2 regions of the Agrococcus sp. TF02-05 genome follow, and region 2 is predicted to be linked to the other one. Evidence: predicted binding sites of a transcription regulator. Region 2 holds the regulator's gene; the other holds the start of a gene.
What was found. Region 2 encodes LexA, which represses DNA repair genes until DNA is damaged. Its sites were predicted from a motif close to TCGAACANNTGTTCGA; they were not measured.
Positions count from the first base shown of each region.

Region 1: a site for LexA is predicted at 1,739-1,754, ahead of JQT67_RS05495 (DNA polymerase Y family protein). Genes of this name have one in related genera too.

Region 1 covers NZ_JAGEKO010000004.1:338,314-341,819, forward strand. The annotation lists gene JQT67_RS05490 (TVP38/TMEM64 family protein) at 1-75, shown strand, start outside; gene JQT67_RS05495 (DNA polymerase Y family protein) at 182-1,729, opposite strand; gene JQT67_RS05500 (hypothetical protein) at 1,851-3,506, opposite strand, start outside.
Region 2 covers NZ_JAGEKO010000005.1:49,619-53,124, forward strand. The annotation lists gene JQT67_RS06590 (class I SAM-dependent methyltransferase) at 1-96, opposite strand, end outside; gene hflX (GTPase HflX) at 165-1,625, shown strand; gene lexA (transcriptional repressor LexA) at 1,622-2,245, opposite strand; gene JQT67_RS06605 (LysM peptidoglycan-binding domain-containing protein) at 2,487-2,861, shown strand; gene JQT67_RS06610 (histidinol-phosphate transaminase) at 2,924-3,506, shown strand, end outside.

The DNA of each region.
Region 1 (3,506 bases), on a different contig from region 2:
TGGCGCTCGTGGCGCGGCAAGGCCGAGCACTCGCTGCCGGGCGAGCCGGATCCCTCCGGCACCGCCGCCGGGTGAGCCGACTCCCCTTCCGGGACCCCTTCCACCAGACGGGACCCGAGATACCGGTCCCCGTTCGGTGGAACGGGGACCGCAACGGACCGCTGCGACGCACCGGGTGCCGTCAGGCGTAGCGCCCCTCCGCGAGCCACGACCCATCGGCGTGCAGCAGCACCCACGCCTCCCCCTCGCCGTCGAGGATCTGCACGCGGTGCACGACGTCGCCGAGCTCGCGGCGCCGGATCGGCCACGGCCCCGCCCACGCGACCACGCGACGGCGAGCGGATGCGGGGGGCGAGAAGGCGGCAGGGCTCCCCTGCCGCTCGTCGAGCGCGGCGGCATCGACCGATTCGCCCGCCGCGTCGAGCAGCCGCACGGGCAGCGGCGGCCGGAAGACGACCGCGGGCCGCGGCGGCGGCAGGGCGCCCGGCCACGGCCCAGCGGCCTGCGGCGCTGGCGCGTCGCCCCACGGCGTGAGCACGCCGCGCTCGGCGAGCAGCCGCCCGCCGCCGGGCCGCGCGGTGAGCACCGCTTCGCGGCCGAGCATGCCCTGCAGCCGCTCGAGCGCGTGCTTCGTGCGGTCGTCGATGTCGCCGCCGCCCCACAGCCCCGGCATGTGCTCGACGTCGGCGTCGAGCCGCTCGGGCAGCGCTTGCACCTCGACGAGCGCCGAGCCGAGATCGCTCTCGCCCAGCTGCCACCGCATCCGGTCGACGATGTCGCCCGCGCGCAGGAAGCCCGGCTGCCGCCAGAGCCGCTCGCTCACGCGGCCCTCCTCGCCGCGCATGACGATGCGGATCTCGCTGCACACGAGCCGCTGCTCGGCGAGCTGCCGCACGAAGCGCTCGACCGGCTCGCGCACCGCGAGCGCGAGCTCGTGCACGCCCTCGATGCCCGGCTCGAACGCGAGCCGCAGCACGCGCTCCTCGCCGAGGCCGCTGTCGTCGACGCGCCGGTCGTCGAGGCCGCGCGCCCTCGCGAGCGCCACGAGCCCGGCCTCGCCGAAGCGGTCGCGCACGCTCGCGTCGGGCAGCTGCGCGAAGCCGCCGAGGGTGTGCACGCCGAGCCGGTGCAGCATGCTCGGCAGCTCGTCGTCGCCGAGCACGCCGACGGGCAGGCTGCTGAGGAACTCGCGGCTGCGGCCCGGCGGCACGATCGTCTCGGCGCCCGCGCCGGCGGCGAGCTCCGCCGAGAAGCGGTCGTCGGCGACGCCGAAGGCGGCCGTCAGCCCGAGCGGGGCGAGCGCGCCGCGCACCGCCTCGATCGCGCGCGACTCGGAGCCGTAGAACCGGCTCGCCCCGCGCATCCGGAACGCGAGTGCCCCGTCGCCGATCGGCTGCGCCGTCGGCACGACCGCGAGCACCGCGCGCACGACGCGCTCGAAGGCGAGCGCCTCCCCCACCGGGTCGGCGGGCGCGAGCGCGAGCATGGGCGACGCGCCCTGGGCGTCGCGCACCCGCATCCCCACTCGCACGCCGTCGGCGCGGGCCTCGGCGTCGCACGCGACGACGCGCAGCGCGTGCACGATCGCGCCGGGCGATCCCTGCTCGCCGCCCGCGGGCAGCGCGCCCGTCTGGCGCGCGACGACGACCGACCAGTCGGGCACCTTGAGCACGCCGATGCGGCCGCCGCGCACTCGCGCTCCGGCCTGGCTCGTCGTCTCGATCGTCACACCTCATGATCGAACACACGTTCGATCACCGTCAAGCGGATGCGGTGTGTCGCGAGTGCCAGCGGGTGCGGGCATGCAGGGGCGCGGGACGCGACTCGCGCGCCCCGCACCCCTGCTCGATTCAGCCCACCGTGCTCGAGCGGCGGCGCAGCAGCAGGAGCGCACCGGCCGCCAGCAGCGCGAGCGCCGGGAGCAGCAGCTCGCCAGCGCTGCCGCCCGTGCGAGGCAGCATCGCGGTCGAGACGGCCGCGGTCGCATCCGTCACCACCGGCAGGGCACGATCCGTCTTGGCGTCGTCCGCCGGCTCATCGCCCGGGACCTCGCCCTTGTCGATCGGAGCGGGCTCGCCGGCCTGACCGGGCTCCCCGGGCTGACCAGGCTGACCAGGCTGACCGGGCTGACCAGGCTGACCGGGCTGACCAGGCTGACCGGGCTCACCGGGCTCACCGGGCTCACCGGGCTCGCCAGGCTCGCCGGGCTGACCAGGCTGACCGGGCTCACCGGGCTCACCGGGCTCACCGGGCTGCGCCGGGGTCGCCTCGGTGCAGCCGGGCGACACCACCCCGAGCAGCGAGAGGGCGACGCACACGTCGGCATCGATGAGCGGCGGGTTCGACGTGCCGTCAGAGTCCGAGCCGCCCGTCGCGCAGCCGGCAGGGGCCGCACCGAGCAGACCGAGGCCGAGGCACACGTCCGCGTCGATGAGCGACGGCTGCTCCGGGCGATCCGAGCCCTCACCGGCACCCGGCGTCGCCGCCGGAGCGCAGGAACCCGAGGCCGAGCCCAGCAGGCCGAGGTCCAGGCAGACGTCCGCGTCGATCAGCGACGGCGAACCGGGCTGCGCACCCTCCTCGCCCGCACCCGGCGTCGCAGCCGGCGCGCACGAACCCGTCGTCGCGCTCAGCACGCCCAGGTCGAGGCACACATCCGCGTCGATGAGCGACGGCGAACCCGCCTGCTCGCCCTCGCCCTCGCCAGCGCCCGGCGTCGCCGCCGGAGCGCACGAGCCCGAGCTCGAGCCGAGCACCGCGACATCGGCGCAGAGATCGGCGTCGATGAGCGTCGGCTCCGTCGGCTGCGCGACACCGGGACCGGCACCGGGCGCGGGGGCCAGGCCGCACGAGGCCGGCTTCGAGCCCAGCACCGCCACGTCGGCGCACGCATCCGCGTCGATCAGCGTCGGCTGGTGCGGCCGATCGGCCTCCTCGCCGACGCTCGGCGCCGGCGAGGGAGCCGGCGCGTCGCACGTCGGCGACGTGCCGTCGAGCGAGACGACGACGCACGCATCCGCATCGACGCCGACGAGCTCACCGACATCCGCGACGACATCCGCGTCGACGACGACATCGGCGCCCTCGGGCACCGCATCGCCGAGCACCTCGCCGACGATGCCGCCGAGGTCGACGACCGCGTCCACATCGGCATCCGCCGCCAGGCCGCCGTCCTGCACGCCGTCAGCGAGGTCGACGACGGCGTCCGCGTCAGCCACCACGTCGGCGGTCGCATCGCCGAGGTCGACCACGGCATCCGCGTCGGCCACCGCCTCGGCAGCCGTGTCGCCGAGATCGACGACCGCGTCCGCGTCGACGACCGCCTCGGCGCCGCCGAGCAGCCCGTCAGCGACCCCGCCGACCTCCACGACCGCGTCGACGGTCGAGTCGAGGAGTCCGCCGACGACGGCGGTCACGTCGGCGTCGGCCGACACGAGCCCGTCGTCGCCCAGCAGGTCGACGTCCGCGATGGCGTCGACCTCGATCCCGGCCAGGTCGATCGGCAC
Region 2 (3,506 bases):
GGTCACCATCTCCCGCTCGCGGCCCGCGATCGGCACCCTGAGCGTCCGGACCGACTCGGGCGCGGCAGGATCGGGCGAGAAGTAGTGGTCCGACACGGATCCGACAGTACAGAAGGAAGCAACGCATGGCAGAAGCCCAGGACGGCACCGACAGCGGGCGCGCGATGGAGCGCATCCTCGCGTGGGCCGAGCCCGGCGAGGGCGAGCTGCTCGCCGCTCGCGCGCAGGCGCTGCAGGACGACGACGCGCCGAGCGACCTCGACGGCGACCAGCTCGACCGCGAGGAGCGCGCGGCGCTCCGGCGCGTCGACGGCCTCCGCACCGAGCTCGAGGACGTCACCGAGGTCGAGTACCGGCAGCTGCGGCTCGAGAACGTCGTGCTCGTCGGCGTTTACAGCGGCAGCGCGGAGGACGCCGAGAACTCGCTGCGCGAGCTCGCGGCGCTCGCCGAGACCGCGGGCGCGCGCGTGCTCGACGGCGTGCTCCAGCGCCGCCCGAACCCCGACCCGGCGACCTACGTCGGCCGCGGCAAGGCCGAGGAGCTCGCCGCGATGGTGAAGGAGCTCGGCGCCGACACGGTCGTCGCCGACAGCGAGCTCTCGCCGAGCCAGCGGCGCGCGCTCGAGGACCGCGTGAAGGTCAAGGTCATCGACCGCACGGCCGTCATCCTCGACATCTTCAGCCAGCACGCGAAGAGCCGCGAGGGCAAGGCGCAGGTCGAGCTCGCGCAGCTCGAGTACCTGCTGCCGCGCCTGCGCGGCTGGGGCGAGTCGATGTCGCGCCAGGCCGGTGGCCAGGTCGGCGGGCAGGGCGCGGGCATGGGCTCGCGCGGTCCCGGCGAGACGAAGATCGAGCTCGACCGGCGGCGCATCCACTCGCGCATGGCGCGGCTCCGCAAGCAGATCAAGGGCTTCGCGCCCGCGCGCCAGGCGAAGCGCGCCAATCGCGACCGCCACGAGGTGCCGGGCGTCGCGATCGCCGGCTACACGAACGCCGGCAAGTCGAGCCTGCTCAACCGGATCACCGGTGCGGGCGTGCTCGTCGAGAACGCCCTGTTCGCGACGCTCGACGCGACCGTGCGCCGAGCGCAGACCCCCGACGGGCGCGAGTTCACGATCGCCGACACGGTCGGCTTCGTGCGCGACCTGCCCCACCAGCTCGTCGAGGCGTTCCGCTCGACGCTCGAGGAGGTCGCGGAGTCGGACGTCATCGTGCACGTCGTCGACGCGAGCCACCCGGACCCGGCGTCGCAGATCGCGACCGTGCGCGACGTGCTGGGGGAGACGGGCGCGCGCTCGATCCCCGAGATCGTCGTGTTCAACAAGGCCGACCTCGTGAGCGACGACGAGCGGCTCGTGCTGCGCGGGCTGCAGCCCGACGCCGTCTTCGCCTCCGCCCGCACGGGCGAGGGCGTCGACGAGCTGCTCGAGCGCATCGCCGAGCTGCTGCCGCGGCCCGAGGTCGCGGTCTCGCTCCTCGTGCCGTTCGACCGCGGTGACATCATCGCGATGCTGCACGACCGCTTCGAGGTGCTCCGCGAGGACTACGAGGCCGACGGCACGCGTGTCGAGGCGAAGGTGACGGAGGCCGCGGCGGGGCAGCTCGCGGAGTTCGTGGTCGGCTAGACTGCGCGGAGCACCGCGACGACGCGGCCGAGCACCTCGGCCTCGTCGCCGAGGATGGGCTCGAACGCGGAGTTGCGCGGCAGCAGCCACGTGTGGCCGTCGCGCTGCTTGAAGACCTTGACCGTCGCCTCGCCGTCGAGCATGGCCGCGACGATGTCGCCGTTCACCGCGTCGCGCTGCTGGCGCACGACGACCCAGTCGCCGTCGCAGATCGCCGCATCCACCATGGAGTCGCCGACGACCTGGAGCATGAAGAGGTCGCCGGAGCCGACGAGCTGCTTCGGCAGCGGGAACACGTCGTCGACCTGCTCCTCGGCCGTGATCGGGATGCCCGCGGCGATGCGGCCGACGAGCGGCACGAACGCCGCCTGCTGGATCGAGCCGACCGACTCGTCGATCTCGTCGTCGACGAGGACCTCGATCGTGCGCGGCCGCGCGGGATCGCGCCGGATGCACCCAGCGAGCTCGAGCTGGCCGAGCTGGTGCGTGACACTCGAGAGCGACGAGAGTCCCACGGCGTCGCCGATCTCGCGGTAGCTCGGCGGATAGCCGCGCTGCTTCACCGCGCGCTGGATGACCTGCAGGATCGCCTGCTGCTTCTCGGTGAGCTGCCTCGTCATGCCGTGCCCCGATCCCCGCGTGTCAGTGGTGCCTGATGGACTCCTCGTGGTTCGAAAGCGTATCCGAGAGGGCGCCCGGATCAAACGCACGTTCGAGCGAGTCGTGGAGAAAGTCCCGCGACAGGGTTGACGCGTGCGGCAGTTCGAAAGTAGATTCGAAACAGAGATTCGCAGCCGGTGCTCCCGGCCGAGCACCGGCTGCGGATCCCAGTCCTCGGACTGGGACCGAGAGGAGGCACTCATGACCGCCATCGCCACCGCCACCGCCACCACCGTCGCCGGCGCCGCGCCGATGCCGCGCCTGCGCATGACCGCTCGCGGCCGCCGCGCCCTCGCGTTGCTCGTCGCCGCGCCCGTGCTCGCCGTCGGCGCGCTCACCGGCGCGGGCCTCGTCGGCGACGCCGTCGCCGGCGCCGTCGCCTCCTCGTCGACCGCGACCGCCGAGTTCGACCACATCACCGTCGTGCCGGGCCAGTCGCTGTGGCAGATCGCCCAGGCCGTCGCCCCCGAGGCCGACCCGCGCGACGTCATCGCCGAGATCGAGCTGCTCAACGGCATCGCGGGCGCGATCCAGCCCGGCGAGCGGCTCGCGATCCCCGCGCAGTACGCCGACTGAGCGGCGCGGCCGACCGCGCCGCGCGCGGTCGACGGCATCCGCCGAAGTCCTAGGCTGGATCGGTGACGAGCCTCGACGACCTCCCGATCCGCGACGACCTGCGCGGGCTGACGCCCTACGGCGCACCGCAGCTCGAGGTGCCCGTGCGGCTCAACGTCAACGAGAACGCCTACCGGGTGCCCGAGGAGGTCGCGCTCGACATCGTGCAGGAGGTCGCGCGCGCGCTGCCCGACGCCAACCGCTACCCCGACCGCGAGTTCGACGAGCTGCGCCGCTCCTTCGCGCACTACCTCGGCCACGGCGTGACGCCCGAGCAGATCTGGGCGGGCAACGGCTCGAACGAGGTGCTCCAGCACGTGCTGCAGGCCTTCGGCGGGCCCGGCCGCACGCTGCTGTCGTTCACGCCCACCTACTCGATGTACCCGCTGCTCGCGCAGGGCGTGGGGATGCGGTGGGTGCCGGTCCCGAGGGACGAGGGCTTCACCGTCGGCCCCGACACCGTCCGCGCAGCGATCGCCGAGCACGACCCCGACGTCGTCTTCCTGTGCTCGCCGAACAACCCGACCGGGACGGCGATCGACCTCGAGACGATCGAGGCGGCGGCCGACGCGGCGCGCGGCATCGTGCTCGTCGACGAGGCCTACG